4 regions of the Paenibacillus sp. FSL K6-1566 genome follow, and region 1 is predicted to be linked to each of the others. Evidence: riboswitches for the same ligand, from Rfam matches in the RefSeq annotation. Region 1 holds a riboswitch; each other region holds the start of a gene.
The links. A riboswitch is a leader RNA that binds a small molecule or an ion and turns the genes downstream of it on or off. The one in region 1 is predicted to bind thiamine pyrophosphate.

Region 1 (8,085 bases):
GTCGGTCATTGCGGACACGTCCTCCGATATTTCGCCTGCTCCGACGGCCAGCTCTCCTGCAGAAAGCGATACCTGGTTCATGACCTGGATAAGCTCCTGATTTTTCGTTGATATATTCCGGCTTGAAGCCATGACGCTGCGGGTGATGTCGGAGGTTTCCTGAAGGATTTTGCGGAGCTTGTCCACCATGCTGTTGAAGGTTCTGCTGAGATCATTCATTCCGCCCATCTCTTCTACCTGGAAGGTAAAATCTCCTTTGGCAATTTTGGCGGAGACGCTGGAGATTTCGGAGAACGTGCTCGTAAGCGCTCTCTCAATGACACGGGAAAGTGGATAAGTGAGTCCGATTAGCACCGCAACAAGTACGATACCAATGACCGCTTTGCCTACGAGTATAAAGGCGATCAGCATTGGAAGCGCGAACAAGGCGGCAATGAGATAACAGGCTGCTGTGATTTTTTGAGCGATCGGGAGTCTGTTGAACCATGCCATACGAATGAATCCTCCTCAAGCTATATAGGATATTTTTACCATGATTATATCATCGTGCGACAAAAGTAGATACAAGGAATTACAAAATTTTCAATCAGGTGAGTCTAAAGACCCTGAATGAAACCCGGAAGATTCTGATCTAATGTTATCCTCGTACAGAACTCGTGAAAAAGAGAGCGGATTTGTGAACGCTTATGCGCTACAAACCCGCTCCAACGATTGTCTATTTCTCTGCCCGGAACAATGCGGAGGCCAAATATTCGGTGTTATCGAGAATCATGCGGTCATGCTTGAAGACCGTCTCCCAGAGTGCAAGGTCGAGCAATATTCCTTTATCCCGCTGCTCATAGGCATCCAGATGGCGTGTCTGTTCCTCCTTCAACTTCTCGTTGAAATGATTGTATTCCAGCACCTCGGCCTGCTTGAAGCCGCTGCCCAGCAGCGCATCGCGCCATTTCTCCCGGTCCATGAGGCGGGGGATGCCGAAGAAGGCAAGCAGCTCGTTGAGCTGCGGTTCAGGCATGCTCTTATCCAGAATCAGCTCCCTGTCCATTAAAATTCCGCCGGCATCCAGAACGCGGTAATATTCCGGAATGGAGCGCGACGTATCGGTGAAGACGGTGACCGACTCGGCCAGAATGACATCGAATTGATTGTCCGGAAAAGGCAGCGAGCATACGTCTGCCTGAAGAAATTCCACATCACTGCCCATCGCCGCTGCTCTTGCTTTTGCTTTTGTAATCATATGCTCATTCAGATCAATGGCCGTCACTTGGTAGCCTAGGCCGGCTAGGTGACAGGCCGTTCGGCCGGTTCCGCAGCCAACCTCCAGAATTCGGCTGCTCGGCCTGATAGGGTACGAATTCAGCATTCTCAGAGTGGCCTCGAATCCCCCGGGGTGGGCGCTGCCCATCCCTAATTTGGACAGCATGTTAATGTAATTCATCGAATGGATCCCTACTTTCGTTATCTGCATAAGGATATTTGTTTATTTACCATATGATTGAGGTACGTTTGGGGTTTTCGCTGAATTTACTATTTTGAGCCCTTTTTTTGAAGATATGAGCGGTTTGGGGGAAATACGCATGAAGATGGAGCCGATTCAGGCCGCAAGGAAGGTCGTGTCGGAACAATATCCGGATTGTCTGCTGGCTGTACTGGGGGGCAGTGCTTCCAGGGGAGAGCATAACGAGCACTCAGACCTTGACGTGATCATTGTAGAGAGAGAAGGCGAAGGGCTGAGGAGAAGGACGATTGAAGCTGCCGGCTGGATCGTAGAGCTGTTTATTTTATCTAGCTCCGGCTATCGCGAAGATTTTGACGCAGGCATCGTTGCGGCGAATCCGACGTTGCAGCGGATCATGGCTGAAGGCGTTGTTCTCTGCTCGCTACCGGAAGGGGAAGCCATTCGCGGGGAGGCCCAGGCTGATCTGGATTACGGCCCGCTGCCATTAACGATGTCCGATATTGACGCAGCCCGGTACATGATCACCGAATACATGATGGATCTTAAGCAGGCCAAAGGGGACGGGGAAGCCTGGTTTACCGTTCAAAAAATATCGACTTTGCTCTGCGAGTTTGTCCTGAGGGTGAACCGGCAATGGACGGGGGAAGGGAAGACGCTGTTCCGGCTGGTCTCCGGCTTCGATCCGCATTTTAGCGAGCGGTTGGTGCAAGCGCTGGAGGCGATGTACCGTACCCGGCAATCGCATCAGCTCATGAAGCTGTGCGAGCAGGTTTTGCTCCCTTACGGAGGCCAGCTGCTTGTCGGATATGAAGAATAAGGCCATCGGCTGGGGGAAAAGACAAGCGGTACAGCTGCCGTGACCGTCGTTCTTTCCGGCTCATACCTTAATATGTGATGACATCACGTATTTCAATAAATCCAGGAGGGATCGTCATGAGCGGAGCATATGGTGGAGATGTTTGGGGCACATCAACGGGTATTATACTGGTTCTCTTTATCCTGCTCGTAATCATCTCGCTTGCTTGGGTTTAATTCATCAAGGATACGCGGTGGATAGCACAAGGACTCGGCATATCGCCGGGTCCTTGTCTGCTTAAGCGTGCATATTATACGCTATTCTGCTTTGGCGATGGACTGTGCGCGGAGACGACAGCGGTCATCACGAGGTGGCTGGTATCTGTCTGGATGGCATGCTTGAACGCATCCTCGAGGGATTCGAATACGCGAGTGAGCGTTCCGTCGAGACGGCTTGCGTAATGGACGCTGCCCCCGAAGGTTCCCTTTTCCTTGGCGCGCTGCACTTCTCCGTAGATAATATCCATATAATGCTCGGTTCCGAGCGGATACAAGGCGAACTGGCAGGCGGTTTCAATATCCGCGTGTGGTCCAAGCTCGCTGTTTAACACCCCGGAATCCTCAGACATATAGACATCCGCATCCGTATCGCCTGGGCAGCCGATGGAGTAGGTCCCATTAAAGACTGTATGTACGCCGGAAGCTGCCGCATGGGCGAATATCGCACGGGTAACGTCAAATACGTGCTCGGCACGTCCGCGAACACAAGTACTGACATCATCGGTATGAATCCATACCTTATCCGTATGCACAGACTCCAACGCCCCCACAATCACTTCGACGAAGCGGTCCGTCATCGGAAATACCGAGAACCGGCAGCCAACAATCCGGCTGGTTCCGCATGCTAACTCATTCATTGTAGATTCCTCCTGCAGCATAAATTTGAGAACGCAAAATAACGCAAAAAAACCGCACCTTAAGGGATAAGTGCGGCGATGTCTACGCGAAAAAAACATAAACATGAACGCTACACTTCCCCACGCTAGCATGACCTAGATCGGGTAGTAAGGGTTAACGGCGGTTCCGCCGTTTCTCAGCACAAGGCACCCCTAGTACAGCAACACAAGATATGAAATTTTGCTTTGATTCCGGCCGGTCCAAGCTTTCGAAAGAGGGCGGCTTCTTACCTGGTAATTGTAACGTCTCGGCATCGAAAAAACAATGGCACCGCAGCAAAAAGCCGCCATGAGGAGCTTTAATAGGCTTCCTGATGGCGGCTCTTTGTCTTGTTTCGCTTACTTGTAAACTTTCACGCGATCTTCAAGCGGAGCAAATTCTTTGTCCCCTGGCTCAGCAGCCGGCTTGCCGAATGGCATTTGTGCAATCAGCTTCCAGTTTTCAGGAATGTTCCATTCAGCTTTTACTTTTTCGTCGATCAGCGGGTTGTAATGCTGCAGGGAAGCACCAAGTCCTTCGGCTTCCAGCATTGTCCAAACGACGAGCTGAAGCATGCCGTTCGACTGATTCGCCCATACCGGGAAGTTGTCGGCATAGAGCGCAAAGTTTTGCTGAAGCCCTGCGATGACATCGTTGTCCTCGAAGAACAGCACGGTGCCATAGCCTGCGCGGAAAGAGGCCATTTTCTCAGCGGTGGATTTGAATGCTTGCTCGTCGCCCACCACTTCCTTCAGAATGCCTTCCGTAATATTCCACAGCTTGTCATGCTGCTCACCAAGCAGAACGACCGCGCGTGCGCTTTGGGAGTTGAAGGAAGAAGGCGTGTATTTCACGGCATCTTTCACGATTTCTTGGATACGCTCATCGGAGATGACGGAATCCTTGCTGATCGCATAGTAGGAACGGCGATTTTTAAGTGCGGTAAGGAAGTCTTTAGACATGTTGATAAACCCTCCTGAGTCATGGTTTGGATTGCATACGCCTGATAAAAAGATGTCCTATCATTCAAGCAAATATGCATTAAGGTGATCGCTGAAATATGTTGAATTATTATTCCTTAACAACTTACTAATTGTAAGAAATAATACTTCCGTTAGTATGTTATTATATCACATTGGTCATTGTCAACCCTGTGATTGAGAATTTATAGATGAAATACCCCGTGATTGGGAGCTAAAACAGGGGAAGGGATTTTTTATTTCCTATTTATAAGAGAGGGCGAGGAGAACAATGGAAGGATTGAGGACAACAACGGCTAATTTCTGCCAAGCTTCATATTATGAACAATTGATGAACAAATCATGCAAAGATTAAAAATTTAATTGAGTTTGATTCTCAATTATACTTGTCGGTTGAGAATGAGGGTGATATAATGCTTATCAGAACGTAATTGATAATCAATCTCAATGAGAATGATAACTGAATTACGAGCTGACGAAATGATTTAGAGACATATGCATAGAAGGAAGAGCCATGAAGATCATTTACTTAGCCGCAGCCGTTGTGGCGCTTTCCATCGTCTCCTTATTTATCGGAGTCAAGGATATTTCGCCGCTGGACTTATTCTCCATGACGGAACAACAACAGCATATTATGCTCGTCAGCCGCTTGCCGCGTCTAGTCAGTCTAATTCTGGCGGGAGTCAGCATGAGTATCTGCGGATTGATCATGCAGCAGCTTAGCCGCAACAAATTCGTATCGCCGACAACGGCGGGAACCATGGATTCCGCAAGACTGGGAATTCTCGTTGCGATGCTCGTATTTACGACAAGCGGACCGCTTGTGAAAATGCTGGTGGCTTTTGTATTCGCTCTGGCCGGCACGTTTATCTTCATGAAGATCTTGGACCGGATCAAGTTCAAGGATGCGATCTTTATTCCGCTCGTTGGACTCATGTTCGGGAACATCGTAAGCTCGATCGCTACGTTCTTCGCTTATAAATATGATCTCATTCAGAACATGTCCGCATGGCTTCAAGGCGATTTTTCCATGATCATCAAGGGACAGTACGAACTTCTGTATATCAGCGTTCCGCTGGTCATTCTGGCCTACCTGTTCGCCAACAAATTCACGGTTGCCGGCATGGGTGAGGAATTCGCCACGAACCTTGGACTTCATTACCGGCGCGTCGTTAATTTGGGCTTGGTCATTGTAGCGCTGGTAACCGCATCCGTCGTGTTGACGGTCGGCGTGATTCCTTTTCTCGGTTTGATCATACCGAATATTGTAAGCCTGTATCTGGGAGACCATTTGAAAAAAAGCCTTTCCCATACCGCGCTGCTAGGGGCCGGATTCGTTCTGTTCTGCGATATCCTTGGTCGGATCATCATATACCCATACGAAATTCCGATCAGTCTGACCGTGGGCGTGCTCGGAAGCGGTATTTTCATTTACTTACTGATGAGGAGAAAGGCTTATGACTTATAGAGCCAAAATCGGCCTGCTGGCCGCGGTGGCAATTATCCTGGTGGCGGCCTTTCTGTTCATCGATCTTGGCGGCAGTTGGGATTACGCCTTCCCGCGAAGAATTAAGAAGGTGCTGGCCATTATTCTGACCGGCGGGGCGATCGCCCTGTCTACCACGGTGTTCCAAACGGTCACGAATAACCGGATTTTGACGCCGAGCGTCATGGGATTGGATTCTTTATATATTTTGATTCAGACGACAGTCATCTTCGTATTCGGTTCCTTTACGCTGTACAAACTGGGCAGCAACGCAAATTTCCTGATCAATGTCGGGGCCATGATTCTGTTCGCCGGCGTGTTATACCGGCTTCTGTTCCGGAGGGAAGGCAACAATATTTACTTCCTCCTCCTAATCGGCATGATCTTCGGAACCTTGTTCTCCAGCATGTCCTCCTTCATGGAGGTGCTGATCGATCCGAACGAGTTCCAATACGTAGCGGATAAAATGTTCGCCAGCTTTAACAATGTGAAGACCGATCTGCTGATCATGGCGAGCATTGTCGTTGCCGTTACGCTCCTGTACTTCGCAAGATTCACCAAGTATTTGAACGTGCTTGCGCTCGGGCGGGAGCAGGCGATCAACCTCGGCGTGAACTACGATTATGTTGTAAAGCGGCTGTTGATCGTCGTGGCAGTGCTGATCTCGGTTGCTACCGCGCTGGTGGGTCCGATCACGTTCCTTGGACTGCTGGTCGTCAACGTTGCTTATGAATTTATGAAAACCTACCGTCATTCCTACTTGATATCAGCTTCCATACTGATCAGCGTCATCGCATTGGTTGGCGGTCAATTGATTGTAGAACGGGTGTTTACCTTCTCCACGACGCTCAGCGTCATCATCAATTTCATCGGCGGTGTTTACTTTATATACCTGCTATTAAAGGAGAGTAAAGCATGATCCAGGTTACGAACGTATCGAAAGTCTATGGCGGCAAAAAAGTCGTCGACAACGTGTCGGTTACGATCCCGAAGGGCCAAATCACGTCCTTTATCGGTCCGAACGGGGCCGGTAAGAGTACATTGCTGTCCATGATCAGCAGATTGACGGGCAAGGATAGCGGACAGATCACGGTGGACGGCAAAGAGGTCAGCCAATGGAAGAGCGGCGATCTGGCGAAGAAGGTTTCGATCTTGAAGCAGTCGAACCACATCAGCCTCCGCCTGACGGTACGCGAGCTCGTATCCTTCGGACGTTTTCCTTACTCCCAAGGCAGGCTGACGGCGGAAGATGAGAAGTACGTGGATGAAGCGATCGCGTATATGGAGCTTCAGGATATGCAGCATAAATACCTGCACCAGCTCAGCGGCGGTCAAACCCAGCGCGCCTACATCGCGATGGTCATTGCCCAGAACACCGAGTATATCCTGCTTGATGAACCGCTGAACAATCTGGATATGAAGCATTCGGTGCAGATTATGAAAATACTCAGAAAGCTTGTCACCGATCTGAACAAAACGATTGTCATCGTCATTCATGATATCAACTTCGCGTCTTTTTACTCCGATTACATCGTGGCGCTGAAGGATGGGGCGATCGAGAGCGAAGGCCGGACAGAGCATATTATTCAGAGCAACGTTCTTCGCGGCATCTATGATATGGACATTGAGATCGAAGAGATTAACGATAACAGAGTGTGTGTATACTACGCCTAACATAAGGTTGGAATATGTGTTCGGAGGATACGAGCCCGGAGCAGACCGCGAGAGGTGCGGTTCTAGCGAGTTCCTATCCGTCCGGACAGACCTGGCTGCCTTTTAGAAGGACGGCACGGTTCTATACGCCCTCTTTGTATTACAAAATCAACCAAATATTCAAAATATATGTATATCCATATTGTTCTTGATTACAGCAAGGAGGGATGAACGGTTATACATAGGATCATAACGTTGGGTAGGATAAGCTTAACCGGGCTTGACCAAAGGGTTGTTTGCGACAAACATAAATGCAAAAGCACGACATGCAGTCATAAACCATGTATTGCGAAATATAAAAAATCATTCAAACGGGGTGGAAGCAATGAAAAAATGGTTAGCGTTAGTTATGGTAGCAATGTTCACTTTTGTACTCGCAGCATGCGGACAGGATAAGGAGGCAACGGGAGCAGCCGGCGGTGATACGAACACGCCAGCTTCCGAGGAGATTACGATTAAGCATCAGCTTGGCGAAACGCCTGTGAAGAAGAATCCTACGCGCGTTGTCGTATTCGATTTCGGTATTCTGGATTCCCTGGATAAGCTCGGCGTAGAGGTGTTGGGCGTACCGCAAGCGAATATTCCTTCGTACCTATCCAAATTCGAAGACAAGAAATACGAGAATGTCGGCAGCTTGAAAGAGCCTGACTTCGAAAAAATCAACAGCATCAAACCGGACCTGATCATCATTTCCGGCAGACAGCAGGAAGCCTATG
Region 2 (8,085 bases), 3.1 Mb from region 1:
TGGAAGGCGTTACCGTGGTCGGCGAGGAGAGCCAGCCTAACATTGAACTGATTGCCGGACTGCAGCCTGACCTGATCATCGGCAACAAAATGCGTCAGGAGAAAGTGTATGAGCAGCTGAAGGCGATCGCGCCGACGGTATTTGCGGAGGATCTTCGCGGAGAATGGCAGAACAACTTCAAGCTCTACGCACAGGCAGTGAATAAGGTAAGCGAAGGGGAAGAGCTTCTCGCGGCGTACGACCAGCGTATTCAGGATTTCAAGGAGAAAGCCGGAAGCAAGCTGGATGAGACCGTTTCTGTGGTGCGCTTCATGGCCGGAAAGACGCGCGTTTACCATACGAACACCTTCTCGGGGGTTATTTTCGATCAGATCGGCATCGCACGTAATGAGATGACGAAGAACGCGAAGGACAATTTCGTGGACGAGATTACGAAGGAACGGCTTCCTGAGGTGGATGCCGACAGACTGTTCTACTTCACGTACGAAACCGGCGACGGCGGCGCCAACCAGACCGAGCAGGAATGGGTCAACGATCCGTTGTGGAAAAACCTGAACGTCGTTAAGAACGGTCAAGCCCATAAGGTCGATGACGCGATTTGGAACACCGCAGGTGGCATTCTGGCGGCAAACCTGATGATTGATCAGCTGTATGAATTTTACGGCTTGGAGAAATAAATCGTGTCCTGCCCCCATTTTATATAGAGAGTATGATGGGATACTAGTAAAAGCAGCCTGTTGAGTCCGCTCAACAGGCTGCTTTCGTTTGTCCATATGTCCGTTTATCTGTGTTTGACAGAATCCAGCATAACATTTTATTTCTGTGCCTGTACAATTTCAATAAAAAGAAGAAGCTGCCCCATCTTAGATAACGAAAGGGACAGCTTCTATTAATAACTTTCTTAAAGATTACTACAGTATATGCCGATTACTACCTCGGCTCATTTCCGGCAAGCCTTTTGCTCACAAAGATCATGGCAATGGACAGGCCTAGAAAATACAAAGGCATCATCATTAACGAACCATTGTGAAGAACGCTCATGCCCGTGGTGATCAGGCTGACGACAACGTAATAACCCAATCCGAAGATCGCTCCTGCAGTGCCGAGCACATCTGGATAAGACGTAAGCGCCAGACTTAGGCAATTGGGTATCGCCATTCCGATCCCGAGCAGAAGAACGAAAATACATGCTACCATAAGCACAAGATCAAAGAAGGAGACCTTGATGCCGGTAGCCGCAAGTGCTGTAAGACCAAGAGCTCCCACCATCGTAAAGAGCGTGCCAATCACGATAATTTGCTCAGCCTGGAGCCTTTTCAGCAGTCTTTTCGACAGCATGGCACCCATTATAGATGAGAGCGCAACAAAGATGCCGAAGAAACCAAACCTGCCGGGACTCATCTGAAAAAACTCAATAAAAATAAACGGGGCCTCCGCATAATAACTGAATAATATGCCGTTCGTTGCTCCAATGAGAAACCCGAATCCCCATACGTTACGGTCGAAGAGCAGACGCTTGGCAACGGATAGGGTGTTTATCTTGGAAGCAGCCGTCACTCTGGTCTCAGGCAGAGAAGTCCATGTATAGGCCCAAATGGCTGCGCTCATCAGAACGAGCGTCAAGAATACCCCTCTGAAACCTAACAATTGATCTACCCATCCGCCAATAAGAGGCCCTAGGGCAGGCGTAAACGCAAGCACTGCTGATATTTGGGCAAATACCGCATGACGCTTGGCTCCATCGATACTCTCGCGCAAAATGGTCTGCGTGACGACAGAACCGGTGCTGGCACCGAATGCCTGAACGAATCGACTCGCGAATAGCCATTCGACTGAGCCTGACAGATAACAGCCCAAGCTGCCGATCCCATAAACCAGGATGCCCCACAGCATGGCCGGCCGCCGTCCGATGGAGTCGGAAAGCCTTCCCCAGCAAAAAACGCCGAGCGCAAAACCCAGAAAGTAAATGCTGAGCGTTAGCTGGACCGCATTATTGCTAGCGCCCAATTGATGGGCAATGTCCGGTAATGAAGGTGTATATATCGTTTCACTGATCTGTGGAAAACCCACCAGGATCATGAACAACCATATGGAAGGAGTTGAGATTTTTCTTTGCACAGCTAATATCCCCCTTATCATTCAAAAATCTCAAGTTCGCTGGCAAAGAAATTACGGGATCGGGGGTTTGCACTTCGTTAGTCTTGCGAATGAAAGCATGAACGGTCACCTTTTTTTCTGGAATAAGGGGGTTAGGGGGTTATATCTACCGAGTATTGCAGCAAACACGGAAACGTTTGACACCACCGCCAAACCTATGTACAGTAATAGTCAATAGAATAGGAAGTCCACTAGGGGAGCCGTCAGCGGCTGAGACAAGAGCGTATCTTGGACCCTTTGAACCTGATCTAGTTCGTACTAGCGTAGGAAAGTGGAGCCTTCACGGATAGAGTCCTTTTTGCGCCTGCTTCTTCCGGGCAAGAGGACTATTGCTGAAGCCGCTCCGTTTTTCGGGGCGGCTTTGTTTGTCATGCTCCGAAGAACGTAAATTTTCTGCATCTTCGTTGCCCAGCACGATAGCGCACGAGTACGAGCTAGCAGCATGCAAGGTTGCCATATGCCGTGCATAAAGGGTTGGCCGTGTACATAAAGGGTTGCCGGATATACACATGTAGCCGGGTACAACGGCTGCCGGATCTGCAAAGTTTCCCGGATGCAACCGTTGCTGATATGAAAAGGATGCACGGTATGCGTAGGTTTGCGGGACATGCAATGGATGCTTGGCTGCCAATGCCAGGATTGCCCGGATTACCGGGATTGCCGGGTCGCTAGGAGGACTTCCTGCTCTTCATTTCAAGATGGAGGTGGGGAAAACCATGACGTTTACTCAAGAGCTTCGCCAGCAGGCGGACGGAATTTTCGAGGCGATCATAAACCATCCCTTCGTGCGGGGAATTGCCGCCGGGAAGCTGGACAGCGAACAGCTGATTCACTATGTGAAGCAGGACTTCGAGTATTTGAATGCCTACATTCGCATTTATGGCGTCGCCATATCCAAGTGCACGAGGCGGGAGGATATGGCGGCGTTCAACGAACAGATTGCGTTTATCCTCAACAGCGAGGTGCATCCGCATCAAAATTTCTGCTCGGTCGCGGGAGTGAACTATGAGCAGCTCCAGGGCTACCCTCTTGCCCCGTCTGCGCACCATTACATCCGTCACATGCTGACCGTTGCGCACGAGGGAACCCTCGGCGAAATTATGGCGGTCCTGCTTCCTTGTCCGTGGACGTATTATGAGATCGGCCGCAGACTGCTGGATGAAGTTAAGCCGGATCGCACCCATCCGTTCCATGAATGGATTCATTTTTACGGGAATCGAGGGGAGGATGCGGCAGGGAAGTTCCTTGGCCGTGTGGATGCGTGGGCGGAAGGAGCGACGATGAAGGAGCGCGAGCGGATGCGCGAGCATTTCATGCTGAGCTGCCAGCTGGAGTATATGTTCTGGGACATGGCTTACAAGCAGGAGGAATGGCCCGTGCCGTTCCAGCCGTTGGTCGATGCCAAGGGGTATGGGCGCTGAGCATTTGAGTTATGGGACAGACAGGGGTTACGAAAGGTCATGCATTTTGAGAATGAATCAGAATTCGGGTTGAGATGAGATTATGGGTTTCATATGTCGTATGTCATATGCCAAAAACCAAGAAAAGAATGGGAAAGGATGATGGCAATGAGCGGAAATACATGGGATTCGGAGCTTGCGGGGCTTTTAACGAAGGTGCAGCAGCAGAAGCCTCTTGTCCATAACATGACCAATGTGGTGGTTACGAATTTTACGGCCAACGGCTTATACGCGCTGGGCGCGTCGCCGGTAATGGCATTTTCCCCCGACGAGGTGGCGGATATGGCCCAAATTGCCGGAGCGCTCGTGCTCAACATCGGCACGTTGTCCCGCGAACAAGTGGATGCGATGATCATTGCCGGGCAATCTGCCAATACGCATCGCGTCCCGGTTCTCCTCGATCCGGTAGGAGCGGGGGCCACGCCGTTTCGGACCGATTCGGCCCTGCGGATCATGCGTGAAGTGAAGGTTTCCCTGGTGCGGGGCAATGCGGCCGAGGTTGCCAATCTGATCGGCGAAGTCCGGGTGATCAAGGGGGTCGATGCAGACGACTCTGCGTCCGGCGGGAACTTGGAGCTGGCGCTGCGGGCTGCACAGCGGCTAAATACGGTGGTGGCCATTACGGGAGAGGAGGACGTGATCAGCGATGGTGTTTCGGCGCGAATCATACGCGGCGGGCATGCGATGCTGACGAAAGTAACCGGAGCGGGCTGCCTGCTCACGTCCGTGCTCGGGGCCTTCGCCGCTGTGGAGCCGGATTTGCTGCTGGCGGGGACGGCTGGCCTTGCCTTCTATGGGGCAGCAGCCGCCCGCGCGGCCGAGCAAACGGCCGGACTCGGGCCGGGCAGCTTCCAGATCGCCTTCTTGGATGAGCTTGCAAAGCTCCACTCCGGTTCGCTCGAAGGGCACGCGTCGGTCCGCGAAGCGGACATCCTGACGGAAGGGAGCGTGTCCCGATGACAGACGCGCGGATTCCGAGAGCGCTGACGATTGCCGGGTCCGACAGCGGGGGCGGCGCAGGTATTCAAGCGGATCTGAAGACGTTCCAGGAGCTGGGCGTATTCGGCATGTCGGCATTGACTGCAGTAACGGTGCAGAATACATTGGGCGTCCATGGCGTCTATCCGCTCCCGCCGGAAGCGGCGGCGGAGCAGATCGAGGCGGTGGGCGGCGATATCGGCGTGGACGCCTTAAAGACCGGGATGCTGTTTCATGCGGATGTTATCCGCCTGGTCAGCGCTAAGATCCGGTCGTTTGGCTGGGAGAACGTCGTTGTCGATCCCGTGATGATCGCCAAGGGCGGTGCGGAGCTGCTGCGTACTGAAGCGGTTGATGCACTAAAGCGGGAGCTGCTTCCCTTGGCGATGGTGGTGACGCCTAATATTCCGGAGGCGGAGGTGCTGGCGGGAATGGGAATCCGCACGAGGCATGACTGCCGGGAAGCGGCTCGCCGCATCGGCGGGCTCGGTCCGCGGATCGTCATCATCAAGGGCGGTCATGGCAGCTTCGAGGAGGATGGAGATCAGGTGGTGGATCTGGTATATGACGGCACCGGCTTTACGGAACTCAGCGCCAAGCGCGTGAACACCGTTCATACGCATGGGACCGGCTGTACGTTCTCTGCAGCCATTACGGCAGGTCTGGCCCAGGGCTTGAGCGCCTTCGATGCGATTCAGAGCGGGCGTTTATTCATTCAAGCGGCCATTGAGGACGGATTAAACTTGGGGCAGGGACAGGGCCCGACCAATCATTGGGCATACAATCGCCGCCGTCAGGAGGTGCTGCAATGACAGGCAGAGTGGCACCTGAGATGATGAGGCGGCATCTGCGGATGTACCTCGTGCTCGGCAGCGTGAACTGCATCGTCGAGCCTAGCTTGGTCGTGCAGGAGGCGTTGGCTGGAGGCGCAACCATGGTCCAATTTCGTGAGAAGGGACATGGAGCACTCAACGGGGAGCCGATGCTCCGGCTGGCTCGCCGGATCCAGGAGCAGTGCCGGCAAGCACGCGTACCCTTCATCGTCAATGACGATGTAGAGCTGGCACTGAAGCTGGACGCCGACGGCGTGCATATCGGCCAGGACGACGAATCTGCGGCTTCGGTACGTGAACGGATCGGCAACCGGATGCTGGGCGTCTCGGCGCATACGGTGGAGGAAGCCCGGCGCGCGATCCTCCATGGTGCCGATTATCTTGGCATCGGACCGATCTATCCGACCCGCTCAAAGGATGATGCCAAGGCTGCGCAAGGCCCGGCAATTCTCCGTGAGCTGCGCGAAGCTGGAATCCGATTGCCGATCGTTGGCATTGGCGGGATTACCGTGGAGCGCGTGGAGGAAGTGATTGGAGCGGGTGCGGATGGCGTCGCGGTGATATCCGCCGTGACGGGAGCGGCGTCGGCGCAGGAGGCTGTGGAGGCTTTTATGGGAAAGATACGCCGAGGAGCCGAAGGGATTTCTTAAGTTGTACGAGGATTATAAGCGGATCAAGAACAAGGGTGCCGACTTTTGAGGCATCCTTGTTTGGTTTACCGCTCGCTCCGTTTTCCTGTCAACAAGCCCTTTTATAGCTCCCTTCCCGTGTAACGTCCCCGTTCAGATTGCCATAGCGACCCGGATATGATATACGTAGGACGATGTACCTGCTCTACGAAGCGTGAGCTCTCCCAATAAGCTGAATAGGAGACCGGAATGAATAACAGGCAAAAAGAGATTTTTCGCAACTTGTTAATGGAAACGAACCGCCAATGGCTCGTTCAGGATCTCGCGGATCAGACCGAGTGCTCGGAGAAGACGATCCGTAACGATCTGAAGGTGATTGAAGAATATATCGTTAAGCACTCCAGTGGCCGTCTGGTGAAAAGGCCGGGACTTGGCGTCTATCTGGAGATTGGAGAAGCGGATCGGGCTGATTTGTTCCACCGTTTGTATTCCAACGAGCGTACCGGCGAGGATGAATCCGATGAGGGAAGGGTGCTGCACCTGGCATATCGGCTCTTGATGAACGCGAAGCCCGTAACCCTGCAGAGCCTGGCTTCGCCGTTTTACGTGAACAAGGCGATTATCCGACGGGATATGGACAAGATTGCGGACTGGCTGCGAAGCTTTGATCTGAGTTTAGTGACGAAGCAGCGCGTAGGCTTCATGATTGAGGGTACGGAGAAGAACAAACGGATGGCGCTGGCGCGGCTGAACCAATTGATCAACCGTCCGGAGTTGACGGGACAGATGATGCGTAACCAGTTTGAACCGCACGAGATTGCAGCCGTGTCCCATGAGTTGAAGGAGCTGCAAAAGCAGCATCAGCTCCGCTTCACCGATGAAACCTTTGAAAGCCTGATGCTGCATATTCTGCTCATGGTCAAACGGACCAAGCTGGGTCAGCCGATTTCGCTCTCTGATCAGGACATGGCCTTTTTGGGAAACAAAACGGAATTTGCATGGGCGACGGACTTTTTGAAGCAGCTGCAAAAACTGTTTGCCGTCCCTTTCTCCAAGGAGGAAACCGCTTATCTAACCCTGCACCTGCTTGGCGGGAAGATCCGATACACGCAGGAGAATGAGGGCGTTGGACGAAGCGATCTGGCAGACAGCCACCCCCTCTTGCCCCGCCTGGTTGAGCAGCTGACCCAGCGGATGTCGGAGCTGAATATGCTTCCTTTCTCCAGGGACCCCGTATTGCTGAACGGGTTAAAATTGCATTTGTACACGACCATGAACCGTCTTCATTATGGTCTGCCTGTGTCCAACCCGATGCTGGCTGAGATCAAAAAGATGTACCCGTATATGTTCGATCGGGTCATTATGGCACTGGAAGAGGTAGGGGAAGCGTTCCAGCTGTATTTTCCCGAAGAGGAGGCCGCGTACTTGACGCTGCATTTTCAGGCGTCCGTGGAGCGGCTTCACCAGAATGAAAGTCACCCTCAAAAGGTCATTATCGTGTGTCATATGGGGGTAGGGATGTCCCAACTCCTTCTCGCGAAGGTGGAGCGGAGATTCCCGTCCGTGCATGTAGAGACAACGATGTCCAAAGCGGAAGTTGAGGATTATCTGGCAGCTCATGAGGTGGATCTTGTCATTACGACCGTTGATCTGCCCAAGCTAAAAATACCTCATATCCTCGTTTCCCCTCTGCTCGAGGACAGTGACGAGCGAAAGCTGGAGCAAGCGATCCGTCGGCTTGATGAGCCGGACGGCAGGGCGGCTGAGGAATCGGTTTTTTTGAAATATACGACACCTTTTCTCATCTTTCCTCAGCAGGAGCTAGAGCGTCCGGAACAGTTAATCTCCAAGTTTGCGCAGATGCTGGTGGACAAAGGGTATGTCCAGGCCGGGTATACGGAAAGTGTGCTGGAACGTGAGAAACTGTCTGCTACGACGATAGGAGGAGGCATTGCCATCCCTCATGGCGGCTCGGAGTGGGTTACACAGTCCTGCATCGTTGTCGTTACGTTGAAGCAGCCGATTACC
Region 3 (8,085 bases), 3.9 Mb from region 1:
TATGAAAGAACCATTTAAAGCTGGGAGCAGCCGCGATGCAAGAGGAACCCTGCATGTATTTGCCCCGCCTCCCGGTTCAATCGTTCAACTCATGAAGCAGAGAGCATCTATATGGCCAAGCCATGCCAATCAATGCTTCCGGTTCCAGCGGATCAGCCGTTTCTCCAGCAGGGTGATAACGCCTACCATGAGCAGGCTGAGCAGCACGATAACCAGAATGGCCACGAATACGCGATCGGTCCGGTACCCGGATTTTTGCAGCATCATATAATAGCCGATTCCCCGGTCAGACCCGATCCATTCCCCGATGACCGCCCCCATGACCGAATACGTGGCCGCGATCCGAATCCCGGAGAAGATGGATGGCAGCGCGTGCGGAAGCTCCAGCTTGGTGAAGATTTGCCACGGCGTGGCTCCCGTCATCTGCATATAATTCATCATCGTGCGGTCGGTCCGTGCCAGCCCGTCGAGGGCCGCTACGGCTACGGGGAAGAAGCAAACGAGCGTAATGACGATGACCTTCGGCAGCATGCCGAACCCGAACCAGATCATGAGGAGCGGGGCCAAGGCGATGGTCGGCACGTTCTGGCTTAAGATGAGAAGCGGATAAAGGGCTGTTTTGAGAAAAGGGACCCTGTGCAGAGCCAAAGAGAGCAGGAGTCCGATACCGGTTCCGATGGCAAATCCGATCACGGTTAACTTTAGGGTAGCCCAGGTGTGTTCCATAAGTCCCGACGCCCCGGTGATGGCTTCATGCCCGATAGCCGTCGGCGCAGGCAGAATGAATTTCTCGATATCGAACATCCAGACCGCAGCCTGCCACACGATCAAAAAGAAGAGGACCGCCACGACGGGCGGCCATATCGAGCTCCACCAGCTTTTCATGGACGGTATTTCTCCGTGAGCTTATCCATGCTGATGCCCTGCGGATGATGTGCGATTTTGACTTGGGAGATGATGCTCGGACTCCCGGCTTTCACCAGCGCATCATGCATTCGCTCCACGATGCGGAGCAGCTCGGACAGCTCGCCTTCCATCGTTGTTTCCAAAGCATGGACCTCGTATTTGACGCCGGAATCCTGGATTACCTTAATGGCTTCATCCACATAAGGGATGCTGTCTCCGCCGTCCGGCGTACGCGGAATGACTTGAATGCTCAGCAGTGTATTCGCCATGAGTCAATCGTCCTTTCGTATATGGGTTCTCATTTGCACGGCCGTTAAGCCTCATGCCGATGAGCCGCGAAGCAGCATTGCAATGCTGCGGGGAGTGCTTCTCCTATTTGTCAGGCAAAAACTCATTCGTAAACGCGCGCTCCGCGTCCAATTCCTTCTCCAGCAGCTTGCGCTCAAACATCCAGTCGGCATATCCGGACCAAACCTCGGCCTTCTGCTCGCCCCAGCGCGGCGCGTCATCTTGATAGCGCGGGCTGAGCCACTTCTGGCTTTCCAGCACCAGCTCGGCATCCAGGTCGGGAACTGCCTTCGACAGCAGTGCCGCGGCATCTTCCGGATGGTCTATCGCATATTGATAGCCTTTGGACGTTGCGCGCATGAACGCTTTGACAAGCTCCGGGTCATCCGCGATCAGCTTCTCGTTCGTTACGATGACCGGCGTATAATAATCCAGCTGTTCGGAATAATCCTTCACGTAGATCATGTCCAGCGGCTCGCCGCGAAGCTGGGCTTCAATGCCTGTCCAGGCATAGTAGATCCAGGCGAAATCAATATCCCGCTTAACCGCCGTAAAATAATCGGCGTCTCCGATGTTCACGATGTTGACCTTGTTCACATCGGCTCCATCGATCTCCATGATCGATTTCATGACGGCTTCCTCAATCGGAGAGCCCCAGCCTCCGTAGGATTTTCCTTCAAAATCGGAGGCCTTCTTGATGCCCCGATCCTTCGGTGCAGCGAATCCGGACGTATTATGCTGAATGATGGCTGCGATCGAAACCAGCGGCAGCCCCTGTGTCCGGGCGAGCGTTACGCCCTCCTGATAGCTGATGCCGAACGGTACGTTGCCGGAAGCGACCATCGCATCGGTTCCCCCGGAGCCCGGCTGTACGATTTGCACGTTCAGCCCTTCCTCCTCATAATATCCGAGCTCCTTGGCTGCATATAATCCGGTGTGGTTCGTGTTCGCCGACCAGTCCAGCATCAATTGGACATCGCGGAGCTTGGCCGGCTGTTCTCCTTCTCCGGCAGTCTCTTGCTTGCCGGGCGCGCTTCCGCCGTTCTGGCCGCTTGCCCCGCAGCCGGAAGCGACCAGAAGCAGGACGCAGGCTAGCAGCAGAGAGAGCCATGTACGTTGTTTCATCGTGTTTCTCCTCTCCTTATATGTCTTCCATTTTCCGTATTAACTTCATAACAACAACAAAAAACGCCCCGATCGTATCGGAGCGCATGACGGCGTAAGTATATACTACGGCTTATGAACAGCCGCAATCCTATGGCTTCCTACGCTGGCATTACCCAGATCAGGTATAAGGGTCAGTATCTCTATGGGATACACTCTCAGCCGGCCGATTCCAGCTCCCCCGGTATTTATGAAGTTACGGGTTATACTTCCGTTATTATAGACCTACCGGAAGCACCTGTCCAGTACGGGAACGCCCCATGCCTGAAGGCGATTTTCTACGTTCGTATAGGTCGCCGGGGTGAGTGGCTGTCCAGGCATGGAAGACCCGAATGATCCAGGCGACCCATAGGAGTCTCTATATGCGGGCGGGCAACCTTAGACCTGGCCTGTTAGCGCTGGAAAAATTCAATCCATTCGCCTTCCGGACCGTGCACGAAGAAATAGCGGTAGCCGTTGGGCAGCGTGACGATTTCCTCATCCAGATGCGGAACGTCCAGCTCTTTCACCCGTGCATATTCCGCTTCAATGTCGTCCGTGCTGACGGCAAAGTGATGCACCGTTCCCTCCGCAGGAAGGGAGTCGCTGTATCCTTGAATCAGCTCGACCTCGGTTTCATCGCTGCCGTTAAAGCCGAGGAAAGCCAGCTGGATGACACCGTTCGTGTGCGTCAGACGGTCCTTGAGCTCAAGGCCGACCACCTTCGTATAGAAAGCGATCGTTGCTTCCAGATCCCTTACGACAATGCCTACATGGTCCAATCGTCTTTGTCCCATTTTACAAGAACCCCTTCCATGAAACTATGCTAGGATATAAAACCAAAGATACGTTGATATGAAAGAATAATACTACATAAACCCCATGTGTCAAGTGGGGATTGAGTGACTACAATCCCGGGACAATTCCGCAAATAACGATTCTACGCGGCCTATATGCCTATAAATATCCAGTTGTTGGGCGCTTCTTTCTTTACTTTTCCTCGGGCTAAAAGTATGATTGGATATGGAAACGCTTTAATTCGAAAGACCTATTCATCATGAATGACCAAGCCTACCTTTTGTTTCAGGGAGGGATATGAATGAGCCCGGGTCCATCCGATTCCATATATATTCGGCTCGCGATTGGATACGCATTGATCCAATGGATATTGGCCCTGTGGATGCCGGACGCTTTATTGCTTCACCGCATCTTAGCCATTATGGCTCCGATAGCCGCATTCGCGTATTTGATCGGGGTGATTGGCAGTCGGTATGAGCAAGGCCATCTTCGCAGATTTTGGCTTCTGATTGCAGCCGGATTGGCCGGCGATGCAATAGGGCGCATCCTGTATGCGGGTGATGAATGGATTGGAGGGGTGTTTGGCGGATCCATCCGGCTGGCGGAACTGTTCTGGAGCTTGGAAGCTCTATTGTTCGCCGGTGCCCTGATTTACCTGTTCAGACGAGTGCAGGGTCCGCTGCGGGGCGCTCGGTTTACCCTGGACATCATCATTGTTGCGATTACCTTGATGACGGTGGGGTGGGAGTATCTCATTAAGCCGGAGATGGAGAGCGGGACGGATACCGTCTGGAGGTCGGCCGGAGGAGCGATGCTCTATCCGCTGTGCGGAATCGTACTGATGTTCTTTACGCTGGTCGTGTATTTTAACACTAAGCAGCTGCACAAGCGGGCGGTCATCTTCCTGTGCCTTGGTGGAAGCGCATTTGCGCTCGGGGATGTCCTTCGGATCTTTCTTGATAGTTTCATGAACATCGGAGCTGGCCTATATGTATATCCGCTGCACACCCTCTCTGCATGCTTTATCGGCTTTGCGGGTGGACAAACGCTGCCTCGAAGGGGGAGGAGATCCCTATCCGAGAAGAAGCCGTGGCCGGCAGGAACCTTGATCGTACGATATTTGCTGCCCTACAGCGTCCTTGGCGGAATGTTTGCCCTGATGGCCCATCGGTTCGGGGGATGGAGCGGTCTATTTACCGGCTTGACCCTCTGCTTCATTCTCATTTTGATCAGGCAAATCCTGATTCAGGTCGAGAATGACCGCTTGTTCGAAAGGCTGCATGTCAGCCTGCAGAAGAGTGAATCGCTCGCGCACCGCGACGATTTGACGGGCCTGTATAACCGTCGTTATTTTAACGCCAGGCTTTCGGAAGCTTTGGGCGAAGCAGATCGGGCCGGTTTCCGTGTCGGACTGCTGTATATGGACTTGAACCGTTTTAAGCGCGTGAATGACAAGTATGGGCACCGTGCGGGGGATTTGCTGATCCAGAAGGTGGCGCAGCGCCTCCATTCGCTGGAGTCAAAGGGCGTAATCGTATCCCGGCTCGGCGGCGATGAATTTACGGTTATGCTGTATCCGGCCGGAGAGGATCAGGAGCTGATCTGGATGGCGGAGGATATCTGGACGCTGCTGAGCGAGCCCTATGAGCTGGAAGGAACCGAAATTTACACCTCGCCGAGCATCGGGATTGCGGTTTACCCCGATCATGCCAAGGATGACCAGGAGCTGATCGGCCGTGCGGATACGGCGATGTATGCGGCGAAGGAGCGGCATGCCCGGTGGCATTTTGACGTAGAGCAGACCATGCTGCTGCAGCTTCTTCATAAGAAAGCGGATTAAAAGGTGCGATTCCTTTGTCGGATCGTCGAAAGTCAGTTGTTATCGGCAATTCTTGTCGATTTTTGCTATATCAAGAGTCGCTTTAACATAGATATTACGCATTTGCAGTAAAATTAGGTCATAAGTTTGATAGAAATCCATAAAATGCAAAGAAATCATATTCTAAATGCCGATAAAGCATAGTGAGAGCTTGCTTGCCAAGGAGGACGAACATGATTTGCGACAATTGCAGCACCTTTGAAGCGATTGAGGACCAAGGAAGAACCGTTCATATGAAGCCTGCTCGGCAAGAGCTTGTGCGCTTGCTTGCACAGAACGGCTACACGGTGCAGGAACACAATGAGAGTTGTGCTGTGAACTATAAGGAACGTTCCGATCTGATCTCCATTATGGAGTGTCTGCAATCCCTTCCGCGAAATCTATGTGATGAGCTGTCCTTCTGTGTCACTGGAGGGGAAGCTCCGAAGACCCGGCATATTTGGACGCCGATGCAGAGGTTTGAGCTGCAGATGGAGCACTATGATATGGTGAACGTTATATTACATAAAGAATTTACGAGCTATATGCAGCCGATCGTGGATCCGTCCGAGCATATTGTTGCCTATGAATTTCTGCTGCGTCCGCTCAAAGGCGGGATCCCGTTTAAGCCCCATGAGCTGTTCGAAACGGCACGCAAGACCGGTTTGCAGGTTTTTCTGGATCAAGCGGCCAGAACGTCTGCGATTGAAACCAGCGCACAATGGCTTCCGAAGGGCGTGAAGCGCTTCGTGAATTTCCTGCCATCTTCGATCTACGACGCCCAGATGTGCCTGAACCATACCTTCCATACGATTGAACGACTCGGGCTCGATCCCGGGGATTTCGTATTCGAGGTGGTGGAAACCGAGAAGGTCGATGATGTCGGGCACCTGCAATCGATCTTCGAGGCCTATCGCAGCCACGGGATCTCGGTAGCGATGGATGACGTAGGGGCAGGCTACTCCACCTTGGAGCAAATGATCAAGCTGAAACCGGATTATGTCAAAATAGACCGAAGCCTGATCGACGGCTGTGATCAGAATCCAACCCAGCAAAGGCAGCTTGTGACCATTACCCATATGGCTCACGAGTTCGGGGCGATGGTGCTTGCCGAAGGGATTGAAAGACGGGAGGAATTCCATTTCTGCCGGGAAATCGGAATCGAGCTGTCGCAAGGATATCTGTTCGGAAAACCGTCCCAGCGACCCCCATGCGGTCCGGAGCCGCAGCTCATTTAACCAAAGCTAGCCCGGCGGCTTAGCCTGATCATCACAGTATTATTATAGCCTTAGTGAAGATACGGGTCCTGTCCTAGCGTGCCAACGGCAAGCGGAATATCCGTTTATATAAAGGAAGAAGCTCCGCACACAGGTGACGGAGCTTCTTCCTTTTCGTGATAGGGCAGAGAACGGTGAAGTAAATCCTCAGACCGTCCCGAGCATTATTCGTTTCTACAAGCCCTCAATCCTACAATCAGTGGATCCTACAATCAGTCGGTCCTACATGAAGCCCGGGCTGCTTGGGTCTGCCCGAATAAACCGATCAAGCTCGCGGTGCTTTTACCTCGCCACGGCCGGCGATGCCGTATTCCTTACCGCTGACGTTCAGCACGGCAGGCGTGTCGGTCTCGTTAACGATGATGGTTTCCTTGTCGGTCACCTGAACCTTCAGGCGGGATCCGCGGAACATCACCTTGAACGAGAAGGAGGACCAGTGGCCCGGAATGAACGGATTCAGGTGGAGGACGCCGTCTCTCACGCGCAGGCCGCCAAAGCCATGCACGACGGACATCCATGTGCCTGCCATGCTGGTCGTATGGCAGCCGTCTTCCGTATCGTTGTTATAGTTGTCGAGATCAAGTCGAGCCGTGCGCAAATACATCTCATAAGCCTTCTCCTGATACCCGAGCTCGCAGGCAAGTATCGCATGCACGCAAGGGGAGAGGGAGGACTCGTGTACGGTGAACGGCTCGTAGAAGTCGAAATTGCGCCGCTTTGTCTCCAGATCGTACCGATCGCCCAGGAAGAACAGACCTTGCAGCACATCGGCTTGCTTGATATATACGGAACGCAGGATCCGGTCCCAGGACCAATTCTGATTCAGCGGCAGGTGCGCAGGATCAAGCTCCTTGACCGGTACCAGCTCCTTATCCAGGAATCCGTCCTGCTGCAGGAAGATACCGCGTTCCGGATCCTCCGGATAGTACATTTTGCTGATGATGTCCTGCCACTTGGAGGTTTCGCTGCCCTCGAGCTCCAATTTATCGATCAGCTCGGCATAGCGGGAGGCTTCGTTCTCCTTGACGTAGGCCAGAACGTCCAGCGTATACTCCAGCGTCCAGCTGGCGATCCGGTTCGTGTACCAGTTGTTGTTCACGTTGTTCTCATACTCGTTCGGGCCGGTGACGCCCAGGATCATATAACGGTCCTTCGCAGGCACGTAATTGACGCGCTCCTCCCAGAAACGGGAAATTTCCACGAGAACCTCAAGCCCGTATTGGCCCAGGTACGAGAGGTCGCCGGTGTAGTTGACATAGTTATAGATCGCATAGGCAATCGCGCCGTTGCGGTGAATCTCTTCAAACGTAATTTCCCATTCGTTGTGGCACTCTTCGCCGTTCATGGTGACCATCGGATAGAGGGCGCCCTTCGTGAAGCCGAGCTTCTTGGCGTTTTCCTTCGCTTTTTCCAGATGCTTGTAACGGTAGATGAGCAGATTCCGGGAGATGCTTGCATCGGCCGTGCTCAGATAGAACGGCAGGCAATAAGCCTCGGTATCCCAGTATGTGCTGCCGCCGTATTTTTCTCCAGTGAAGCCCTTCGGACCGATATTCAGGCGGTCATCCTCGCCGCTGTATGTCTGGTTCAATTGGAAAATGTTGAAGCGGATCGCCTGCTGTGCCGCCACATCGCCTTCAATGACGATATCGCTCTCTTTCCATTTATCGCCCCAGGCGTCAGCCTGCTCCTTGAGCAATTGCTCGAACCCGGTCTGGACCGCAGGCGCCAGCACGGAACGGGCTGCGTCAAGCAGCTCACCGAGCCCGTGGTTGCGGGAAGTCACGTTAGCCACATATTTATAGACGGTGATTT
Region 4 (8,085 bases), 1.0 Mb from region 1:
TTTACGGATATTCGGAAGCGGTTTATAAGAGGTTTTCGAGTTGCGGCAAGGTATAAGGCCAAGCAGGGAACTGGCGACTGCATGATTGAGAAAGCTGGGGGGATGGAGTTTATGAAAGCGGCGAATCAAAAGACAGCCCTGGTGACAGGCGCATCCAGCGGCTTCGGACTGCTGATCAGCATCGAGCTGGCGAAAGGCGGGTATGATGTCGCAGCCGGGATGCGAAGGCCGGAGGCAGCCGGGGAGCTCCTGCAGCAGGCGGCGAAGTTCGGTGTGGCCGAGCGGATTCGCGTGATCGAGCTGGATATTTGCAGCGAAGAGCAGGTACAGGCAGCTGCACGCTCCGTGGAGCAGGAGCTCGGGCGCCTGGATGTGCTGGTGAATAACGCAGGCATCGCGGTCGGCGGATTCGTGGAAGAGGTGCCGCTTAGCGAGTGGAGACGACAGCTCGAGACCAATGTGATCGGAACCGTCTCCGTGACGCAAAGCATGCTGCCGTTGATGCGGCGGACGGGTAAATCCAAAATGATTCTGATCAGCAGCATCAGCGGCGTTGTCGGCTTTCCGGGCTACGGCCCGTACGCCGCTTCCAAATTTGCCGTTGAAGGCCTTGGCGAAAGTCTCGCCATGGAATTGATGCCTCTAGGCATCGATGTGGTGCTGGTGCAGCCCGGCGCTTACGGCACGCCGATCTGGGGGAAGAGCTTCGGGGAGTTGAAGGTGAGGGAGGGTTCGCCATACAGCGGGATGCTGAAGCGGGTATTGGCATACTCCGAACGGACCGCCAAAAAGAGCGGGGATCCGCTCGAGGTTGCAAGGTTGGTGGCTCGAATCGCCGGTATGAAGCATCCGAGCTTCCGGTACCGGCTTCCCCGCAGCACCCGGCTGACCGGGCGGATCAAGGCATGGCTGCCCGACCGCTTCTTTCAGCGGCTGATCGTCCGGCTATTGGGAAGAGAATAAGGTCTAACATTGCCCTTGTTCGATAGGGACGCAACGGGAGTCATTGCGGTCATGAATGAAGGCATCCGCAAGGACGTTCTTTATTTTTCCATACACAGCTCCTGCTCCAAGCACGCATCCCGCTTCTGCTTCTTGTCTGCGGGCGGATGGAGGATGCCGAGCAGCTCGCCCATTTTAACCGTCGTCCCGAGAGCGAGATCTCCCCGGGGGGTAAAGGTGCCGCTCTCGGTCAACAGCACAACGGTTGAGCCGAATTCGAAGTAGGCCAGCTCGTCCCCGATCTGCCATTTCGTCACGCTCTCGTCGGCATAACGGATGCTGCTTACGTTCAATGCTCCGACCTTGACCACGGCAACCTCACCGAAATCATGCTTGATATAGGTAATGAGCCTTTCGTTGCGGCTAAGCACCGACCGGATATGGGTCATGGCAAACTCGTTGACGGGATACACCTTGCCCTTGAGGTGCTCCCGCTCGATCTGCACGCCGGTAACGGGGGCGTGAATGCGATGGTAATCCGTCGGGCTTAAATATAAGACGAACGCATAACCGTTCACATAATTCTCGAACCTTGGAGACTGCGCAAGCAGCTCTTCAATGGTGTAATCCTGTCCCTTGACGTTCAGGATGGTGCCGGTATCGATGGTGCCCATGGCGGTAATCGTCGCATCAACCGGGCTCACCATTGCATCAGCGGTCGTATCTATGGCCCGCAGGCCGAGCTTTAACCGGCGGGAGAAGAATTCATTGAGCGAGCGGTATTCATGCAGCTCTTTCTCCGCTTCATGCGCCGGTATTTGATATATTCGAATAAATGCAGGGATCAGATGACGGCTCAACCGGCTGTGGGAGAACTGCCCCACCAAATGGGACAACCACTTACGGGAGGAGAGCTCAGTCATCAGACGCAGCAATCGTTTGGCCATGTTATTCTCCTTTTTTGTGCAAAGACCTAAGCTATCGATGATGCTTGAAAAGCAATCATTCTGATATTGACATAGAATCGGCTGGAAATCAACAAACGTACCTTGAAGAAAAAAAAGACCCTTGCCAAATCAGGAAAGGCTGTGTATTTTAAAGTTAACATAAAACCGAATAGGGAATACGGGTGCTTGAGTGAATCAGGCTGAGATTGCAGCTGCTATCCGCTGTTGACCGTTAATCTGAACTGGGTAATGCCAGCGTAGAGAATATCCGCCCCTGCTTATACTAGGGCCTAATTTCCGTCTGCGCGTTTTCCAGACGGTTTTTTGTTGTGTTTTTTTTTCATTTCAAAAAATAGCGATGGAGAGGGGAAGTTGTACGATGGAAACGATGAGGCAAGGCATAATGGGGGCTCAACCCAGAAAAGGGCTTAGACTGAGCGATATTTTGGTGACGGTGCTTGTATCGCTGGTGCTGGGCGTGGTGTATCACTTTTGGGGATCGGTATACAACCTGCTGAAGCCGCTCTTTTTCGAAGCGGACGAATTGCTGTACGGCATGTGGTTCGCCGCGGCGACGCTGGCCTATCTGCTGATCCGGAAACCTGGCGTGGCGATCATTGCAGAGGTTGCGGCCGCGCATGTCGAAGTGCTGTTCGGCAGCGGGTGGGGGCTTACGCTGCTGATGTACGGCTTGATTCAAGGCTTGGGTGCCGAGCTCGTATTTGCCGCAACCCGTTACCGCAGCTCTTCCGCCTTCACGGTGGCTCTGGCGGGGGCTGCTGCCGCCGTCGGCTCGATGCTGCTTGATTTCTTCTACAGCTACACGGACGATCTACAGACCTGGATGTTTCTGGCGAAATACGGCATGCGGATCTTCAGCGGCGCCGTCATTGCAGGCCTCCTGATGCTCATCCTCGCCAAAGCGCTGGAGCGTACCGGCGTAACCTCCCTGCTGCGCCCGGCATCGCAAAAAGACTATGAGGCGCTGGACGATTCGCGCCATGTCTAAAATGCAAACGGGCGTACACCTCGGAAACACGGTGGATGCGCCTAATGATCTCCAGGCGGAACCGGCGCTTTATGTAGAAGGGCTGCGCCTTAAATACCCGGGCGAGGAGCGGCTGATGTTCAAAGATCTTTCGTTCTCCGCCGCCCGCGGAGAAAAGGTGCTGCTGCTGGGTCCAAGCGGCTGCGGCAAATCGACGCTTCTTCAGGTGCTGAGCGGGATGATTCCCCGGGCGACGGAGGTGCCGATGAAATGCGAGGCGCAGAAGCTTCCCGTTTCCTGGGGATATGTGTTCCAGGATCCGGACACCCAGTTCTGCATGCCGTTCGTCGACGAGGAGCTGGCATTCGTCCTTGAAAACCAATGCGTTCCACGGGAGCAGATGGAAGAGCGGATGCAGGCAGCGCTGCAAGCCGTCGGCTTGGAGCTGGAGTCGCTCCATGTCAAAATCGCGCATTTATCGCAAGGGATGAAGCAGCGTCTTGCCCTGGCTTCTGCCCTATTGCTGGAGCCGGAGGTGCTGCTGCTGGATGAGCCGTCGGCGCTGCTCGATCCCGAGGGCCGCGAACAAATCTGGACGGCGGTGAAGGCCGTGTCCGCAGGGCGCACCTTGATCATTGTGGAGCACCGGATTGAGGAGATGGCTGAATATGCAGACCGGGTCGTGCTTTTTGGCCCGGATGGGACGATTCTGGGTGAAGGCACGCCGGCCGACGTATTCGCCCGCTATTCACGGGAGCTGAAGGAATTCGGCATCTGGTATCCCGGCGTATGGGACGACTATGCGCAGTCCCTATCCGGCAGGGAGGTATTTGCACCGCTCGGGGTATCCTCCGGCGGATCCCGCCAGGATGACTCCTTCGCCCGGGATTCGGGAAAAGCCGCTCAGCTACAGAACCGGGAGCGGCTCCATTCCGTTGAGGAGTCCGGACGGCTTACCGGAACGGACTTTACGTCGGCAGAACAGATCAAGCCTGCCGTTCAGCTGGCCCAGTTCTCAGGCAAGCGTTGGGACAAAGCCGTTATTACCGTCCAAGGGGCGGAGGTGTATCCGGGCGATTTTATTGCGATTGTGGGGCCGAACGGAGCGGGGAAGAGCTCGCTGCTTCTGAGCCTGATGGGGCTGCTGAATGCGGAAGGCACGTACCGCCTCAGCGGGGAGGAGGTTCCGTTAGGGAAAGGAAGACGAAACCGCAAACAAAGGGAGCGAATGCTCCGCCGAATCGGATTCGTATTTCAGAATCCCGAGCTGCAATTCGTGACGGAGCGCGTTACGGATGAGGTGGCGTACTCCTTGCTGGTGGACGGCATGTCCGCGGATGAGGCGGCTGAGCAGGCCCGCCGGACGCTGGAGCGATTCGGACTAGACGGCAAGGAGAGCCGGCATCCATACCAGCTATCCACGGGCCAGAAACGCCGCCTCAGCGTGGCCACAGCCATGGCCAGACAGCCGGCGGTGCTGCTGCTGGATGAGCCTACGTTTGGCCAGGATGCACGGAATACCTTTGCGATTCTTAAGATGTGCGAACGGCTGCGCCAGGCCGGGACGGCGATCGTGATGGTTACCCACGAGATGCGAATCGCCGAGCAGGCGGCCACCCATATTTGGGAGATCCGTCAAGGGCAGCTGGCTACCTGCATGGCATCGCCCAGGCTGACGGCAAGGAGAGCTCCTGGCTTCCAGGAGAACGGTTATCCGCCAATGAGGGCGGAGGACGAAGCCAAGGAATTTGGCGCCCGTGAGGACAACAAGGAATCTTCAGGCAGACCGTACGCGGAGGTGAGGTCATGAATATATGGAATCCGGTCCGCATCACGTGGCTGCACCGGGCAAATCCGGTGGTGAAGCTGTTTCTCGTCTGCTCCCTGTTCCTGATGACGGTGCTGACGCATGACATTGACTTTGTGGCGTATCAGGCGCTGATCTTTATGCTATGTCTCCTGGCGCTGTCCGGTGTCCGCACATGGAAGATGCTGCTGTTCTTCATTCCGTTTCTGCTCGCGTTCATCTCTTCCTCATCCTCCATGATGCTGTTCGGGAAGGGAGACACGGTTTGGTGGGAATGGGGGCTGTTCAAGGTATCGGAGGAAAGCTTTTATCGTGGATTGCATCTGGGGTTTAAAGGCATCGCTTTTGCCTGTGAAGGTCTTCTGCTGGTGACGACAACGTCGTCGGTCGATTTGTTCTACAGCCTGATGCAAAAGCTGAAGCTTGCTCCCAAGTATGCCTACAGCTTCATGGCATCCATCCGTCTTCTGCCGATGGTGTGGGAGGAATATGTAATCCGCCGGCAAGCGCTGAAGGTGCGGGGAGTGGTCCCGATCCGCGGTGTCCGCGGGGCGGTGAACCGGGCAGGGATGTATGTGGTGCCGCTTCTGGCACAGAGCATCCGCCGGGCGCACCGGGTTGCTGCGGCGATGGAAGCCAAGCGGTTTGACGGTGACCGGGGACGGCGCAGAACTTATTTTTACCCTTCGCGCTACTCCCGCTATGATCTGCTCACCATCGCACTTTTAGCGGCCGCAGCATATGGCGCTTATGCGGCTGCGGGGCATTTTCCATGGTTCGGCATCGGGGATGTGCGCTTTGATTAAATTCGAGGGCATTTTGCGTGAAAGCTCGTAATTTCGCGTAAGATGCCCTTTTTGCGTTTGGCTGGCGCTGCATGGGACCAGTGAAAAAAGAGATGGATTTTTCGTTCGAATGGTATATAATACGGTTGGTACCGAGTAGTTACTATTGGTACCAACCGTACATACCTGGATCGGTATGCGTTCCGCTTGGACGCTGCACCCATTTGAGGTGCCAACAACACAGAACAGCACTCTCTGATGTGACAAGAACAAAAACGACAACGTACGGTTTTGAGGCGACAAGAACAGAAACGACAAAGTACACGTTGAGGGGACAAGAACAGAAGAGACCAAGCACACGTTGAGGGATAAGAACAGGAAAGACAAAGCGCGCCTTGAGCGGACGACAACCCGGTCAGGGGCAAAGCGGAAGTGAAGCGCTGTATCCAAGTGGCTCAACGTAAGAAGAACAAGGAGGCTCGAATATGCGGGAGCGTATTTTGAAAGAAACGATGCGTTTGATCCAGCAGAAGGGATTTGCCTTTACCGTCAGTGATCTGGCGCAGGGGCTTGCGATCAGCAAGCGGACTATTTATGAGCATTTTTCCTCCAAGGAAGAGATCGTCGAGTCGATCGTTGATAGCTTAATTCAGCATATCCAGCAGCGGGAGCGGGAAATTGCGGAAGATGGACAGCTGGGCGTTCTGGAGAAAATCCATCAAATCCTGATCTGTTTGCCGCAAGAGCTTGAGAAGATGGATATGCGCCTTTTGACGGATCTCAAAAAGTTTCATTATAACCAATGGGAGAAGCTCGATACCTTTTTCAGAGAAGAGTGGGGCATCGTCAGCAAGCTGATGGAGCAGGGGATGGCGGAAGGCGTCATCAAGCCGATCTCGCTTCCGTTGTTTATCGATCTGTATCTGGGCGCAATCCAGCAAATGTACGACTCCCGGGCAACGGTGAAGCATCAGATGCCGCTTGGCGAGCTGCTGAAGTCGATCATGGATATCCTGCTGTTCGGCATCGCCGCGGGGCAGGGAAAGGAGAAATGAAACGATGCACTGGTTTTATTTAGCTCTGGCGATCTTGTTTGAAGTTGCCGGGACCATTAATATGAAAATGTCGGAGGGATTTACGAAGCTGCTGCCGAGCGTGCTGCTGGTCGTTTTTTATGTATGCAGCCTGAGCTTTCTGACGCTGAGCCTGAAGCAGATTGAAATTTCGGTGGCGTACGCGATCTGGTCTGGCCTCGGCATTATGATCATCACGCTGATCGGATATTCGTTCTTTTCGGAACAAATTAACGGTTTGAAGATATTCTCGATTCTGCTGATCATCGCAGGGGTTGTGCTGTTGAACCTGTCGGGCGGCGCCCATGCTCAGGAACAGCCGAAGGCGGAGCAAACGGACGTTCAGGCGGGTTGAAAAAGGCTTTGGATCCGGTCAATGGAGCATCAGAGCAGTTGTTTAACGCGCAATAATGTACTATACCCTTTTCGGCCGGCGGCTCTATAATGCAAGGGAATTCCTTGTGAGGAGATGCAGGTCATGAACTTTTCTTCATTCTTTATTTATTGCTTTATCGTTGCGTTCTCTCCGGGGCCGTCGAATATCGTCATTCTGGCATCAGTCCAGCAGTCGGGGATCAAACGAACGCTCCGCTATATCGCCGGGGCATCGATCGCTTTTTTCCTGTTGATTGCCTTATCTGTCGTCCTCGGCGAGACGCTGTCCTCCGGAATGCCGTTCATCCTGCCGGTGCTGCGGGTGGTAGGCTGTCTCTTCATGCTGTATCTGGCGTACCAGGTATACCATATGGACGTATCCAACGCGTCGACAAACCAGACGGCTTCCTTCACATCGGGGTTTCTGATGCAGTTTCTGAATCCGAAGGTCGTGTTGTTCACCCTTACGGTCATTCCGAGCTATGTCATGCCCTATTATACCGAGGGGCCGGTCATTTCCGCCTTCGTTGTCGCTGTTTCGCTGATCGGGCTGGCTGCATATATGACCTGGGCGGTGTGCGGCAATCTGTTTCAGGGTGTTTTGCAAAAATACCGGAGAACGACCAACACGGTTTTGGCTTTGTTCCTGCTGTATTCGGCCATCGTCGTGTCGGACCTACCGAATCTTCTGAGGGGGTGATGGAAGATGGAGCGGTTTATCTATAAAAAAGCGTGCGGCATCACGGCGCTGTCCGCGAGCTTTACCGATTTTAAATATAAGAAGCATTACCACGAGGAGTACGCCCTCGGCGTCACCCTGCGCGGAATTCAGAAGTATTCCCTCGACGGAAGCCAGCAAGCTTCCTATCAAAGCGGCGTGATGCTGTTTCATCCGGAGCAGAGCCATGACGGCTGGTCGCAGGAGCGCACGGGCATTGATTATGTGATGATCTACATTCATCCGCAGCTGTTTCATGAGCTGATCCAGAAGAGGGACATCATCCGCTTCCATACGCCGATCGTGTATCATGCCGGCCTAAGGCAGAGCATTCTGAATGTAACGAGGGCGATATTCACCGGCAAGCCGGAGGCGCTGTGCAGCGAGCTGCTGCTGCGGCTGGCGGGGCATTTTAATGAAGATATACTGAGGTTTGAAGGTAAGCGGGAC

Region 2: another riboswitch for thiamine pyrophosphate. It lies ahead of tenA (thiaminase II); the one in region 1 lies ahead of NST08_RS19615 (YkoF family thiamine/hydroxymethylpyrimidine-binding protein).
Region 3: another riboswitch for thiamine pyrophosphate. It lies ahead of NST08_RS02620 (ABC transporter substrate-binding protein); the one in region 1 lies ahead of NST08_RS19615 (YkoF family thiamine/hydroxymethylpyrimidine-binding protein).
Region 4: another riboswitch for thiamine pyrophosphate. It lies ahead of NST08_RS24355 (ECF transporter S component); the one in region 1 lies ahead of NST08_RS19615 (YkoF family thiamine/hydroxymethylpyrimidine-binding protein).

The regions. Positions count from the first base shown of each region.
Region 1 is NZ_JBBOSR010000001.1:4,449,301-4,457,385, reverse strand. Features, by position in the region: gene NST08_RS19635 (methyl-accepting chemotaxis protein) at 1-492, opposite strand, end outside; gene NST08_RS19630 (class I SAM-dependent methyltransferase) at 716-1,438, opposite strand; gene NST08_RS19625 (nucleotidyltransferase domain-containing protein) at 1,578-2,276, shown strand; gene NST08_RS19620 (sporulation protein YjcZ) at 2,393-2,491, shown strand; gene NST08_RS19615 (YkoF family thiamine/hydroxymethylpyrimidine-binding protein) at 2,566-3,171, opposite strand; TPP riboswitch at 3,272-3,375, opposite strand; gene NST08_RS19610 (nitroreductase family protein) at 3,550-4,152, opposite strand; gene NST08_RS19605 (ABC transporter permease) at 4,685-5,638, shown strand; gene NST08_RS19600 (iron chelate uptake ABC transporter family permease subunit) at 5,628-6,575, shown strand; gene NST08_RS19595 (iron ABC transporter ATP-binding protein) at 6,572-7,330, shown strand; gene NST08_RS19590 (siderophore ABC transporter substrate-binding protein) at 7,695-8,085, shown strand, end outside.
Region 2 is NZ_JBBOSR010000001.1:1,317,559-1,325,643, forward strand. Features, by position in the region: gene NST08_RS05635 (ABC transporter substrate-binding protein) at 1-677, shown strand, start outside; gene NST08_RS05640 (multidrug effflux MFS transporter) at 931-2,118, opposite strand; TPP riboswitch at 2,341-2,444, shown strand; gene tenA (thiaminase II) at 2,874-3,578, shown strand; gene thiM (hydroxyethylthiazole kinase) at 3,726-4,577, shown strand; gene thiD (bifunctional hydroxymethylpyrimidine kinase/phosphomethylpyrimidine kinase) at 4,574-5,407, shown strand; gene thiE (thiamine phosphate synthase) at 5,404-6,078, shown strand; gene NST08_RS05665 (BglG family transcription antiterminator) at 6,307-8,085, shown strand, end outside.
Region 3 is NZ_JBBOSR010000001.1:597,923-606,007, forward strand. Features, by position in the region: gene NST08_RS02610 (ABC transporter permease) at 130-885, opposite strand; gene NST08_RS02615 (thiamine-binding protein) at 882-1,175, opposite strand; gene NST08_RS02620 (ABC transporter substrate-binding protein) at 1,279-2,319, opposite strand; TPP riboswitch at 2,440-2,551, opposite strand; gene NST08_RS02625 (VOC family protein) at 2,751-3,134, opposite strand; gene NST08_RS02630 (GGDEF domain-containing protein) at 3,437-4,975, shown strand; gene NST08_RS02635 (EAL domain-containing protein) at 5,188-6,231, shown strand; gene NST08_RS02640 (glycoside hydrolase family 65 protein) at 6,536-8,085, opposite strand, start outside.
Region 4 is NZ_JBBOSR010000001.1:5,458,442-5,466,526, reverse strand. Features, by position in the region: gene NST08_RS24365 (SDR family oxidoreductase) at 112-963, shown strand; gene asd (archaetidylserine decarboxylase) at 1,044-1,889, opposite strand; TPP riboswitch at 2,058-2,170, shown strand; gene NST08_RS24355 (ECF transporter S component) at 2,278-2,898, shown strand; gene NST08_RS24350 (ABC transporter ATP-binding protein) at 2,891-4,687, shown strand; gene NST08_RS24345 (energy-coupling factor transporter transmembrane component T family protein) at 4,684-5,490, shown strand; gene NST08_RS24340 (TetR/AcrR family transcriptional regulator) at 5,955-6,524, shown strand; gene NST08_RS24335 (DMT family transporter) at 6,529-6,897, shown strand; gene NST08_RS24330 (LysE family translocator) at 7,021-7,617, shown strand; gene NST08_RS24325 (AraC family transcriptional regulator) at 7,624-8,085, shown strand, end outside.